DNA from 3 places in the Alteromonas sp. H02 genome. Region 3 is predicted to be linked to each of the others. Evidence: predicted binding sites of a transcription regulator. Region 3 holds the regulator's gene; each other region holds the start of a gene.
What was found. The regulator ArgR, encoded in region 3, controls arginine synthesis, uptake and breakdown. The targets are predictions, from matches to a motif close to ANTGAATANNTATTCANT.
Positions count from the first base shown of each region.

Region 1: the regulator ArgR is predicted to act here: its motif matches at 2,384-2,401, upstream of AC566Q_RS01615 (aspartate aminotransferase family protein).
Region 2: the regulator ArgR is predicted to act here: its motif matches at 2,259-2,276, upstream of gltB (glutamate synthase large subunit).

Region 1 is NZ_CM185021.1:355,089-359,963, reverse strand. Features, by position in the region: gene trpS (tryptophan--tRNA ligase) at 1-277, shown strand, start outside; gene AC566Q_RS01625 (anthranilate synthase component II) at 293-946, shown strand; gene AC566Q_RS01620 (HDOD domain-containing protein) at 1,058-2,218, shown strand; gene AC566Q_RS01615 (aspartate aminotransferase family protein) at 2,579-3,787, shown strand; gene astA (arginine N-succinyltransferase) at 3,805-4,842, shown strand.
Region 2 is NZ_CM185021.1:1,189,535-1,194,409, forward strand. Features, by position in the region: gene gltB (glutamate synthase large subunit) at 1-2,097, opposite strand, end outside; gene arcB (aerobic respiration two-component sensor histidine kinase ArcB) at 2,839-4,875, shown strand, end outside.
Region 3 is NZ_CM185021.1:538,209-543,083, reverse strand. Features, by position in the region: gene AC566Q_RS02470 (hypothetical protein) at 1-41, opposite strand, end outside; gene mdh (malate dehydrogenase) at 264-1,202, opposite strand; gene argR (transcriptional regulator ArgR) at 1,541-2,005, shown strand; gene AC566Q_RS02455 (outer membrane beta-barrel protein) at 2,114-4,429, opposite strand; gene AC566Q_RS02450 (IS1595-like element ISAma5 family transposase) at 4,498-4,875, shown strand, end outside.

The DNA.
Region 1 (4,875 bases), 180 kb from region 3:
AACTAACTTACTCACACTTCTGTCACTGGCTACCGGCAAAACAGTGGACGAACTGGTACCTGCTTATGAAGATAAAATGTATGGTCATTTAAAGTCTGACGTGGCTGATGCAGTGGTTGCACTGATTGAACCATTACAACAGCGATTTAACACACTACGTGCCGACCGGGCTTATCTTGATGAGGTAATGCATCAGGGCGCTGAAAAAGCACGGGTCCGTGCGGCCGCCACACTCAAGGCTACCTACGAAGCAGTGGGATTTATCGCTAAGCCCTAAGCAGTCGATTAAACCTTGATACTACTGATCGATAATTACGACTCCTTTAGTCACAACCTGGCAAGGTATTTTCAGGAGCTGGGTTGTGAACTTGAGGTCGTGCGTAACGATGCTATTACAGTGGCTGATATCGATCCTGCAAAGATTCAGGCAATTGTTATCTCGCCTGGCCCCTGCACACCCAATGAATCTGGCGTCAGTCTGGAGGTAATCCGTCAGTTTGCCGGTATCATCCCCATCATGGGCGTATGTCTTGGTCATCAGGCTATCGGCCAGGTGTTCGGCGCTTCAGTAACCAATGCCCTGCAGGTTCGCCATGGCAAGCTCTCCGGCGTTAAGCACAATAACGACAGTCTGTTTACTAATATTCCGCAACAGTTTGTGGTCACCCGCTACCACTCACTGGTTATCGATCCGGCTTCTATCCCCGACTGCCTGCAAATAATTGCCTGGAGCGATGACGGCGAGACACCTGAAATTATGGCGGTGAAACACAAAAACCTGCCGGTATGGGGTGTTCAGTATCACCCGGAGTCACTACTTACCGAGTATGGCCATCAGGTTCTGCTAAACTTTCTGCTACTGGCTAAGGTTGTCTCAGCAGATGCCGATATCAATTGTGTATCAGAATTCAACGGTCAGTCCGTTACGCTGAACAATACGATGTAAGGCACAGGTTATTTTAACGGTCTGATTGCCTGAACAAACACAAACATGTCCTAGCCTTAGCATTGCAAAACAGATAAGGTTCGGGTATTACATGGATAGAGCGGGACTTCAATGGTAGAGCGGTTACTAGCCCCACCAGCTTTTGCTAAACGATTTAACTATTTACTGCTGGCACCTGAGCTTGCCAAAGCGATGGTTGGTCGTCGTGCACCTGGCGAAGTGAGTTACGCCGAGTCTGAGCAAAGTTTTACCCGCCGTCAGCTGCTAAAAGTCGAAAAAGACGCCATTAAAAACAAACTGGAAACGGCGAAAATCCAGGCCAATTATGTGCAACAAATTAACCAGCAACTGCACACGGTTATCGATAAAAAGCTGCTCCAGACACTGGCCGATACCCAGGATGTATGTGAAAACCTGTTGAACTGGTCAGAACATACTACCAACCTGATAGACTTACTCGCCACACCATCGGCCACCATCAGCAAAGTTGAAGCCATTGCGGTAAATATCCCCTGGCTGGTTGATGAACTACTTAAACAGGTAAACCAACCGCAATACCGACGCCGCGATGCCCGCGGTGATGTGGTTGCCGTAGATACCCTCAAAACTGCTCTGAGCTTTATTGGTATCGACAATGTAAAGCGGGTTATCCCAGCCCTCATATACAAACAGACCTTACCGCTAATCAGCGATCCGTTTCCGCAAATAAAACACAAAGTCTGGGAGTTCAGTCTGATATGCGCGAGAACCGCTGAAACCATTGCTAAAAGCCACAAGGTAAAACCCTTTGACGCCTACACCCTGGCCCTTTTTAGCCAACTGGGTCGAAGTGTTATTATTAAGCTGTATTTTCGCTTGTTTGAACAGGTGCATCTGGACTTTTTACGCCATGCGCAGAAAGCAAAATTACGTAATCTGCACTCGGCACTAATTCAGTTGGTACCAGACCCAAATCAATTGCTGCCTTTAATCGATGAGCACAGTGACAAAGCAGCCCTGCATTTGTTTGAATACATGGTATTTAAACGCGTTGGATATACCAGCGCCATGCAACAGGTGCTGCAGGACGTATTGCCAGAGGATGCTGATCCGCTCACACAGGTGTTGCAACAGGCCCGTTATTACGCCAAATATCGCATGTTAAAAGACAATAACCTGTTCCTCGATGACGAACATAACAAGTTCATCGCGGGCTGTGCTATTGAGTCCGATTTGCTTCAGAAACTGCATAGCCAGACCCTTCATCAGCTCCCTATACTGACCGATCTCTGAACAAAACAGCGGTGAATAAGTCATTACGAAGATCCAAAATGCGCTTTTTCAACCGATTCATAATCATTCAGCCGTAAAGCCTTTTTTACAGGCAAAAACCTCACTATAACCAGCATGGCGCAGAATCCGCCAATATTATTGCCCCGACGGCCGCATATTCATATATATGGATAGTTATTCACTTTTTATGCAATAAGTGCCAGACCCCTTGATTTTACTGCCTTAGAGGAAAGGTAATAGACAAGACAACAGCCATTTAAGGTGGCATACTGGAGCGCTTAAAAAATGAATTGAAGCCATAAATACGCCAGCCTGAATGACGCGGATTTATGACGATAACCAACAGTTAGAGGTGAAAAAATGCAGGTAACCCGCGAAATGTTTGATCAAGTCATGGTTCCTAACTACAACCCGGCAAAAATGGTACCGGTGCGTGGTCTGGGCTCGCGAGTTTGGGATCAGGCAGGTAACGAGTTTATTGATTTCGCCGGCGGTATTGCCGTAAATGCACTGGGCCATTGTCACCCAGAGCTGGTTAATGCCTTAACTGAGCAGGGTCAGAAACTATGGCACCTGAGTAACGTTTTCACCAATGAGCCGGCATTGCGACTGGCCAAAAAGCTCACCGACCATACCTTTGCTGAGCGCGTTTATTTTGCTAACTCAGGCGCAGAAGCTAACGAGGCCGCTCTGAAACTGGCACGTCGTTTCGCGCTCGAGCAGTATGGTGAGCACAAACAAAAGATCATCGCTTTCACTCAGGGCTTCCACGGCCGGACATTCTTCACCGTGACAGTAGGCGGCCAGCCAGCATACTCTGATGGCTTCGGCCCAAAACCGGGCGCTGTAGAGCATTGTGATTACAACGATCTGGCAGCATTTGAAGCACTGATATCAGATGAAACCTGTGCGGTAATGATGGAACCACTGCAGGGTGAAGGCGGTATCATTTCGCCGGATCCCGCCTTTGTTAAAGGTGTTCGCGAATTGTGTGACAAGCACAACGCACTGCTGATTTTCGATGAAGTTCAATCAGGCGTAGGTCGTACCGGCCATCTTTACGCTTACATGGGCCTGGAGGTAGTGCCGGATATCCTGACCACAGCCAAAGCACTTGGCGGCGGTTTCCCGGTAGGTGCAATGCTCACCACCACAGCCATTGCCCAGCACCTTAAGCCTGGTACTCACGGCAGCACCTATGGTGGTAACCCGTTAGCCTGTGCTGTGGCCGAACGTACTTTTGATATTGTTAACGATCCGGTGGTACTAAACGGCGTGAAACAAAAAGAGCAACTGTTCCGTGACACCCTGGAGACCATCAACACCAAGCACAAAGTGTTTGCTGAAATTCGTGGTAAAGGGTTGCTGCTAGGTTGTGCTTTAAACGACGATTTTAAGGGCGAATCACGTAAATTCCTCGACGCGTCTACCGAGGAACAACTGATGTGTCTGGTAGCCGGCGCTAACGTTGTTCGATTTGCTCCGTCTCTGGTTATCCCGGACGAAGACATTGCCGAAGGTCTGACTCGTTTTGAACGTGCTATTGCGAGCGTGGTAGCCGCACGCTAATTAACCGGGAATTGCTCATGTACATTATTCGCCCTATCCGATCGAGTGATTATGACGCCCTGTATGCAGTAGCAGAAGAATCCGGCATCGGCTTTACGTCGCTGCCGGTCAACGAAGGCCTGCTCAAGCGTAAAATCGGTAAGTCACTGGAAGCGTTCAGCCGCGATGTGTCTGCGCCTGGCAATGAATCCTACCTGTTCGTTATGGAAGATATCGTTACCGGCGAAGTCGTCGGTACAACGGGTATCGAAGCCGCGGTCGGCACTGACGATGCTTTTTACCACTACCACCTGGGTAAGGTGGTACACGCGTCCCGTGAACTCAATATCCATAACACGGTTGAGATCCTCACCTTCTGTAACGACTACACCGGCGTCAGCGAAATCTGCACGCTGTTCTTGCGGGAAAATGCCCGTAAGGGCGTGAACGGCCGGTTCTTATCCAAAGTACGTTTTTTGTTTATGGAAGAACACCGCGAGCGTTTCGCCGAAATCGTGATTGCCGAAATGCGCGGCGTCAGCGACGAAAATGGCAGCTCGCCTTTCTGGGAGTGGCTCGAGGAGCACTTCTTCTCCATGGACTTCCCCACCGCAGATTACATGACCGGCATTGGTAATAAGGTTTTCATTGCCGAGCTGATGCCGAAATATCCGATTTACGTCAATCTGCTCAGCCAGGAAGCCCAGAACGTTATTGGTAAGGTTCACCAGAAAACCGAACCGGCGCTGCGCTTATTGCAGGAAGAAGGTTTTAGTTGCCGCGGTTACGTCGATATATTCGACGGTGGCCCAACGGTAGAAGCTCGCCTTAGCCATATTAATACCGCCCAGCGTAGCCGCCGTGCCACTGTGCATATTGACGACCAGTCAGCCGCCCAGGACGGTGAATTATGCTACATCATCAATACTAAAATCGCCGATTTCAGAGCGGTGGTTGCCGATGTCAGTTTCGATGAACAGACCGGCCAGGCAGTGCTTTCTCACAAAGCTGCAGCGTCGTTAGACGTGGAAGAAGGCGACTCAATTCGGTTCGCGAGCGTTAAGCCCCGCAACTGATATCAATACATAATTACAACAGCATCAGGACAG
Region 2 (4,875 bases), 650 kb from region 3:
GGCCTGCATCGCGGTTACGTCGAGCTCACCTTTTTCGCACAGTTGCTCGATGGTTTCATAAGCCAGAAACGGATAAACCGCGGTAGCACCTAAACCAATCAGTACGGCGAAGTGATGCGGGTCACGGGCAGATGCGGTTTCTACCACGATATTTGCGTCACAACGTAACTGCTGATCCACCAAGCGGCGGTGAACTGCACCAACGGCCATCGCGGCAGGGATAGGCAGCTTGTTCGGCTTGATGTTACGGTCTGACAGCACTACAAAAGCGGCGCGTTTTTGTTTCACAAGGTACTCTACCTCGTGGCACACACGCTCAATGGCTTTCTTCAGGCCTTCATCCTGTGAATACTGCAGATCAATAACTTCTGAATAATAGTGTTCAGGGTTGAATTCACGTAACTGTTTTAAATCGGTGTACATCAGGATGGGCGATTTAAATAACACGCGATCAGCATAACCACTGGTTTCGCTAAACACGTTTTGCTCACGACCAATACAGGTCGCCAGTGACATTACGTGGTTTTCCCGCAGCGGATCGATAGGCGGGTTTGTCACCTGCGCAAACTGCTGGCGGAAATAATCGTACAGGGTACGGTGTTTGGAAGATAACACTGCCATTGGCGTGTCATCACCCATTGAGCCTACGGCTTCCTGACCGTCTTTACCCAGTACTTTAATCACCTGATGGATTTCTTCATAGCTGTAGTTAAACAGCTTGTGATACACCGCCATGGTGTCGTCGTTGAATACCCGCTGACCAATGAGAGAGGCATCCATATTTTCAATCGGCGTTAATGAACGGATGTTTTTCTCAATCCACTCATGATAGGGGTGACGGTCTTTCAGTTCGTCATCAATTTCGGTAGAACGCCAGATTTTGCCGTTGTAGGTATCAACTGCAAGCATTTCGCCCGGACCAACGCGGCCTTTTTCTACTACGTCTTCAGGTTCGTAATCCCAGATACCAATTTCTGAGGCCAGCGTAATGAAGCCGTTTTTGGTCAGCACATACCGCGCCGGGCGCAAGCCGTTTCGGTCCAGGTTACAGGCAACGTGACGACCGTTGGTCATTACGATACCGGCAGGACCATCCCAGGGTTCCATGTGCATTGAGTTAAACTCGTAAAATGCACGCAGCTTGGGATCCATGGTGTCATTGTTCTGATATGCTGGTGGCACCAGTAAGCGCATGGCACGGAACAGGTCCATACCACCGGCCAGGAACAGTTCCAGCATGTTATCCAGCGACGATGAGTCAGAGCCTTCAGTGTTAACAAAAGGGGCAGCGTCTTTCAGATCCGGGATCAGTGGCGTGGCGAATTTACCGGTACGGGCCATTGCCCAGTCGCGGTTACCTTTAATGGTATTAATTTCGCCGTTGTGCGCCAGATAGCGGAAAGGCTGGGCCAGCGGCCATTTGGGCAACGTGTTGGTAGAAAAGCGCTGATGGAATACACAGATGCTGCTTTTCAGATCTTCATCGGCGAGATCTTTATAAAAGGCAGGTAAGCCTTTGGGCATTACCAGGCCTTTATAAATAGTTACCAGGCCAGACAGGCAGGCAACATAAAAGTCAGGGTCGTTTTCGAGGCGTTTCTCTACCCGGCGACGCACCATAAATAAACGGCGTTCAAGATCGCGTTTACGCCAACCCGCCGGCGCGTTAACAAATACCTGTTCGATTTGTGGTACACCGGTTAACGCCAGTTCACCCAGCACGTCGTGATTAACCGGCACTTCACGCCAGCCCACAACATCCAGGGTTTCTTTTTGCAGCTCTTCATTAACGACTTCCCGCGCAGCTTGTGCCAGTGTCTCGTCCTGATTAAGGAAAATCATTCCCACAGCATATTTCTTGCTGAGCTTCCAGCCATGCTGCTCTGCGATCATGCGGAAGAAGGCATCGGGCTTTTGTAATAGCAGACCACAACCGTCACCGGTTTTGCCGTCTGCGGCAATACCGCCACGATGTTGCATGCGGTCAAGCCCTTCAATAGCAGTAGTTACCAGCTTATGGCTGGCTTCACCTTCTATGTGGGCAATCAAACCAAATCCACAGTTATCCCGTGAATCGTTGGGATTATATAAACTCATTCTCTTAACTCCTTAAACCTTAGACTGGGCAAGGTATGCGCTGCATTTTTGGCCAGAAGTGGCTTTGCAACGTCGTAACAACGCGTAATCAACTGAAAAATATAGAAAAATCAGTTTGCGCCGGTTTGTCGTTAATTATTATTAGTGGATACCAGTCATGTACCGCATTTTTATGCACTATTGCCAAGCGGGCCGTACAAAATACCGATATTGATTCCTAAAATCAATCGGAATGTGTAGGCCGGGTTTTATGAAATCGTATACAATCTTTGTTGTGTATAAATATCAATGGCTTAGCTGTATTCTTGGACGCAAAAAAAATCGAAAAAAAATACTCAATCGTAGCTGGAAAACCATTGTCAGGGTTTTATGTCTACAACTTAAGTTGCATAAAAAGTCGTAATATTTGGGTATTTACCCAGTTTTCGTAAGCAACACTGAATGTTTATTTTAAATTAATCTGGCTGCTTCATAGACAGCAGTGAACAAGGCTACCGTATCAGTCTTACCAGGTGGTGTCCGCTGTACGGTTAGATTGAACCAATTATAAAGGCAGGCTAGGATTCCATTAAACCAATAATTACCGCAAAAGCCCAGTGTTGCGTAGACAATTATTGCAAGAGAATAAAAGTAAACAGTTAACACCGGGCCATTTTATCGGTTTTTCGCAGCGCAGTAACCTATGCGAATGTCGCTAAGACCTGCTAGGATAGCGGCACTAAACAACGAAGTATTTCAGTTATGCAACAAGAAACTCCGAATGATTCCTGGGCGATACGTTTTGCGCAGTTTGTAGAGCGCTTTGGCACTATTAAGCTAAGTGTATTGTTTGTCGTACTAACGCTGGCATTTACCGTGGGCGGCTCGTACGTCATCCGCGTGAGCCTTGGTAGTGACGTGCAGCCTGATGACTTTATTAGTGCCGTTATCCTTACCATGCTGTCGGCGCCCTGGGTGTTGTACTTTTTCAGTGAATTGGTAAAGCAACTGGAACATTCGCGAACGAATTTAAAAGAAGTGGTCAGCCAATTGGAACACCTTCGTGAAGAAGATGTGTTTCTCAACCGCGAGCTGCAAAACAATATTCGCCAGCTCAACCACGAAATAGAGCAGCGTAAACACGCCCAGGAAGAACGGGAAACGGTGTTTAAAGAACTGGAAAAAGAAATTCAGGATAAGTCGGAGAAAGAGGCCCAGGCCCGACGCTTATCTACGTTGCTACGTTCTATTATTGATGCCTCGCCGGATCTGATTTATTACCGCAACGAAGAAGGGCGCTTTGCCGGGTGTAACCGGGTGGCGGAGCAATTGACTGGTATGTCTGAGAGAGAATTGCTTGGCCTTACTCCACACGATGTTTATGAAGAAGAACTCGCCCGCCAGGTAGTGGCCAGCGATCATGAGGTACTTGAAACCAATGCCAGCATCACTGATGAGCTATGGTTACGTTTTGCCGACGGCCGTCGGCGTTTCTTTGAAATGCGTCGGGTGCCTTTTTTTGACCACGAAGGTAACCGGTTGGGGTTACTTGCTTTTGGTCGTGATATGACCGAGCGCAAGCAGGCCGAAAGTGCGGCAGCCAAAGCCAGTACCGACAAAACCCGCTTTATTGCCACCATCAGCCATGAATTGCGTACGCCGCTTAATGGTATTGTAGGGCTAAGTCGTATGCTGCGTGATACCGAGCTTAACGAAGAACAGTGGAGCTGGGTGAGCACCATCTATGCCAGTGCTATTACCCTTGGCAACATATTTAACGACATTATCGATTTGGATAAACTCGACCGCGATAAGCTGGAGCTCTCACTGAAAACGGTATCATTGCGCGATTTCACTGAAGAGCTGAGCTCGATAATCCGCTTGTTGGCAAAAGACAAATCGTTGGAGCTGATCACCAATATAGTTGAACCGTTACCTAAGCAGGTGGAGGTAGACGGTACGCGGTTACGTCAGATCCTGTGGAACATCCTGTTCAACGCCGTAAAGTTCACCCAGAAGGGGCACGTATCGCTCACCGTTTCGGCCACCCGTCCGGATAACGATATCTCACTGGTCACCTATGTGATTGAAGACACTGGTGTAGGTATTCCGGACAGTGAAATCGATAAGATCTTTGCCATGTACTACCAGGTGGATCACCCCGACCATCAATCGGCCACCGGTACCGGAATCGGCCTGGCGATATGTAAGCAAATGGTTGATTTAATGCACGGTGATATCCGCGTTGAGAGCGAGCAGGGCAAAGGCACCCGCTTTATCGTTGAGCTGCCGTTACAGGTTTCCAGTCGTCCGATGCAAGTGGCACAGTTACAGGTAACCGGACTCAATATTCTGCTGGTTGAAGACATTGAGCTCAATGTAATGGTAGCCAAAGCATTATTGGAGAAGCTGGGTCAGCATGTGGATGTGGCGATGACCGGCCAGGAAGCCATAGACAAAGCGCGGGAAACAACCTACGACCTTATTTTCCTCGATATCCAGTTGCCGGATATGACCGGCTTTGATGTGGCAGCCACACTCCATGAAGAAGATCTGGTTATGCAAACGCCGATTGTTGCGCTGACCGCCAATGTGATTAGAAAGCGTGAAGAATATCTACAAAACGGTATGGATGACGTGATAGCCAAACCGGTTAAGAAGAGCCGGGTAGTCGAAGTCCTCAACATGCTGTTTGCGGAGTCTGAAGTGGAACAACCGGCTCCGGAAGCGCCGCAGCGTAAGACACTCGACAGCAGCAAACTGCTGACCAATATCCTCGATATGGAGTTGCTACAGATG
Region 3 (4,875 bases):
AACACAGCAAGGCTCAACGCCATTCTTGTAACGAACTTCACCCCACCACCCTTTTATACTGCAAAATACCGATAGTGCTTAGCCGGGTAAGAGAATCACTGTCTGCCCGACTCATTAGCAAGCGGCGGATACCAATCCGCCTCTCGCCTAGTATAAATCAACGCCGATAGTTCGCCACATAAATGATGATTTTGTGAACACTACTTTAGGACATAAAAAAACCGGCTACGAGAGCCGGTTTCTTAAATAACGTAAGAGGACGCTTAGCCGTTTACGAAGTCAACACCCAGTTTGATGTCGCCGCGCAGGCCTTCCAGCATATCTTCTTTGGCTTTTTGTTCAAAAGCGCTCAGTTCGCCGTAAGACAGGATTTCTTCTACACCGTTTGGACCTAAACGTACAGGGTGAGAGAAGAACGCTGCGTCGTCGCTGTCGTCGGTTTGTACGTAAGTGTACTCAACCACGTTGTCGCCTTGCATAGCAGCAACCAGAGACAGACAGAAGCGCGCTGCCGCCTGACCCATAGACAAGGTAGCAGAACCGCCGCCCGCTTTAGCTTCAACGACTTCAGTACCGGCATTTTGAATGCGGGTAGTCAGTGAAGAAATCTCATCGTCAGAGAACTCTACGCCTTCAACCTGAGACAGCAGTGGCAGAATAGTAGTACCAGAGTGGCCGCCGATTACCGGTACATGCGTATTTGCAGGGTCCAGATCTTTCAGTTCAGCAACAAACGTCTCGGCACGGATAACATCGAGAGTGGTTACACCAAACAGTTTGTTCTTGTCGTAAACGCCTTTTGCTTTCAGCGTTTCGGCAGCGATTGCTACGGTGGTGTTAACCGGGTTAGTAATGATACAGGTACATGCAGAAGGACAGTTATCTGCAATACCTTCAACCAGCGCCTTCACGATACCAGCGTTGATGTTGAACAGGTCTGAACGGTCCATACCAGGCTTACGAGGAACACCTGCTGGAATTAATACTACATCACAACCGGTTAATGCTTCAGCCAGATCGTCTTTACCGTGACCGGTAACCTTAACTGCAGTAGGGATGTGGCTTAAATCTACAGCAACACCAGGAACAACCGGCGCAACGTCGTACAAAGCTAACTCAGAACCCGCTGGCAGTTGTGTTTTTAACAACAGTGACAGCGCCTGACCAATACCACCGGCAGCACCTAACACGGCTACTTTCATACCATTTCTCCTATGGAAAGAATCACGTTTAATAACGGCCGAACACACTAAAGGATGTCAGCCTAAAACTCAATCACCTATTAGTCTTATGAGGGATGAACGAGCGAATAATCGGGTTATATTCAACATAACTGCATAGTTATGCAAATATGTTGTTTTTTCATGCAAAACAAGGCAAAATAACTGGTTTTATACAGTTAGGGTAAGAATAATCATACCGGCCTGAACCCTTCGCGAGTCATAGTATACACCAAGCCGACGGGTAAGCCGAATCGATTAACCATTATTGCATAGCCACCAAGGCTACCATCACGATACTAATAAACGTCAGGATTTTAATGGCAAATCATAAGCAGGAAGAGCTCGTCAGAGCATTCAAAGACATCCTCAAGGCAGAAAGTTACGGTTCTCAGGGCGAAATTGTTGAAGGACTCAAACATCAGGGCTTCAACAATATCAGCCAAAGTAAAATATCCCGCATGCTAAGTAAATTTGGCGCGGTGCGCACCCGCAATGCCCGTGGCGACATGGTGTACTGCCTGCCGCCGGAACTGGGCATGCCAACGGCTAAAAGCCCACTCAAGCAGTTGGTACTGGATATTGTCCATAATAATGTGATGGTAATTATCCGCACCAGTCCGGGGGCTGCTCAGCTCATCGCGCGTTTGCTGGATTCACTAAGTAAAAAAGACGGTGTGCTGGGTACCATTGCCGGTGATGACACCATTTTTATTGCGCCGGCCGATGTTACTAAAATCGAAAACCTGCGCCAGCGTGTAGAGGACTTATTCGACAACGTGTAGCGTCAGCACGCGCATAGCGTTGCAATCTTTTGCCTTCACGCGCATTTCCAGACATAAAAAAACCACCCTCGCGGGTGGTTTTTTCGTTTAGGTATAAAGACTTAACTATTAGAAGTCGTACTTAACACCGAACTGAACTTGCCATACTGATTGAGACAGTACTTCTAAGTTCTCGATACGGCTTGGGCTTCTCAGGTCGAAGTATTCGTACTGGCCGTCAACGATTTGAGCAGATACTACTGCACGCTCATACTCGTAACGGGTACGCTCAATACGACCCCAGTCGTCATTTAACAGGTTACCGAAGTTCTCGATATCGAAGAACACGGTCAGCTTATGCTCTGGCATAAATGCTGGCAGTTCTTGTTGGATACGGACGTCGATAATTGTTGACCAACGAGAGTTGTCACCGTTACGTGGGGCAATGCCGCCAGCGTAGCCAGCTAACTCAGAGTTAGCGATGTAATCCATAAACTCTTGTTGCGCGGCAAGGTCACCACCAAATGAGCTGGCTGCGAACAATGGATCGTCCAGACCAGATGGTACATACAACAGGTGACCGGCATCATCGTTACGGCTCTCACGAGCACAACGACCACCATCGGCATCTAGCACACACGCGTTGTTTTCGTTAAAGGTATAGCTGTAAGGCTGACCAGAACGACGAGTCGCAAATACCGATACTTTGGTTTGATAACCGTCGATCAGCTCTTTGCTCCAGTTAAAGCGCATTTTCCACAGATGCTCGGTCTGGAAGTTTGACGTACCAGCGCGAGGCTTCTGACGGTCATAGGCCGCGAAGTCAGAGTAGTTAGAGGTTGCAGTAGAAGACGTACCGTAACCAACATCTTCAACATCTGCGTAAGTGTAGCTGGTGAAGAAATCAAACGTACCGTATGCTGTATCCCACTCGTTGGTCGCAGACACTGCGTAAAGCATTGAGTCGCCATCATCAACTGAACCTACAACCAGTGCTTCCGGACCATTGCTACAGTCGTAAACACCGCGGCCGTCTGGCGCTGTACCCACTGGGTCTTCACAGCGTTGATCGTACCAATACGTGGCATTTTCAAGCTTGTTGTACAATACGTCAGCAGAGAATACCCAGCCTTCAAGCGCATCAATCTGCGGCTCGTGTGCAACACCTAAGCTTACTTTAGTGGTTACCGGGATTTCGAAGTCAGGACGCAGTGCGTTAACTGAACCATCCGGAGCGGTATTCGCCAGGGCATCCAGCACGTCTTGTGGGATGTACTGACCAGTCGCTGCATCTGGCGTGGTTGGAACCTGGTAAGTCATACCAGAACCAAAATCTTCGTAGTCATCAGAGATAACACCGTCATTAGAGTAGCTGTTTGAAATCCAAACGCTTGGTGCACCACCAGAGAAGCGACCAATACCACCACGTACAGTAGTGTAATCACCCGCAAACCATTCGAATGAGATACGTGGCAAAATCACGTCCAGGCCGTCGATGTCGGTACTGTTGGTGAAACCGTAACGGTCGATGAAGTTTTGGTTTTCACGGATTTCGCCGCTTGACTCATACCAGTCATAACGCAGACCAAAATCAACGGTCAGGTCAGCAGAAGCTGCCCATGAATCCTGAATGTAAACAGAGTTAGATGCATAACCCCAGATTGCACGCAGATCATCTTCGTTGTTAGTCACAGCGTTGTTGTACAGCAATGCAGAGGCCTGAGCGTTTTGCAGGTCTTCCAGGCTGTCGAACAGGTATGAACCTTCAGAGTTTTGCGAGAACTGGTTGTTCACGTCTACGTCTTCGCGCTCAAAACCCGCTTTGATGATGTGATCATCCATCGAGTAAATAGCAACGGCTTTAATTTGCAGGAAGTCCTGGTCAAGCGAGTTGCCGTGACGATAACGGTCCGGACCGATTGTCAGGTAGTTCTCTTCACCGTCTACTTCGCGCAGGAATACTGCAAAGTTAGGGAACTCACCGCCATTTAACGGATCCTGACCAGTCGCCTGAGTAGTGCTGGCAATTTTCAACTGAGTCGAGAAATTCGCTGTCCAGTCTGAGAACAGGTGACCGATGAAGCTTTCGATTTTTTCTGAACGGTCATACCACGCAGAAGAAGCGCCCAGGATGTTGTCAGAAGCCAGGAAGTTATTACCGTTCTGTTCATTAATTGAGTTACCTTCGGTTCTCATATAAGTGAACTTTGCACGGTGATCGTTGTTGATGTTCCAGTCGATGTTCGCCAGAACTTTCTCGTCTTCTTCAGGACCTTTGTTAAAGTCACCGATATCGAAGCCCCAAACGTTAGAAACGATTTCGCCAACCGCTGCTACGTCATCCATAGAGATGTCTGGCTCTTCGTTCAGCGCGCCAGAACCAGTAGGTCCGTTACGCAGAGGAGCAACTGCTTCAAACTTGTCGTAAGCAACAAAGAAGAACAATTTGTCTTGGCTATGTTCTGCTAAATTGTTGCTACACTGTATATAGATACAGTTATTGAGGGTTAATCATGATCCCAGCACAATTTACAAAGCTTATAGCCGAGTTAGAACACTTAACAGATAGTCAAACCCGTTATGTTGAGAAGCTGCTGAAAGGCACTGATAGCGTCTCACAGTTGATAACAGAGCTTGAGGAGCGGATGGTTGAAAACCCTGAATGTCCGCACTGTCATAGCTCACTGATCAATCGGCACGGCAAGGTAAACAAGATGCAGCGTTATCGCTGCAAGAACTGCGGCAAAACCTTTGTAGCGACAACGGCGACACCGCTAGCTCGACTGAGGTACAAAGAGCTTTGGTTAGAATATATTCGCTGTATGCTGGACAGTAAGCCATTGCGTAAATGTGCCGAAGAATGTGGTCTCCACCTTGAAACATCGTTCAGG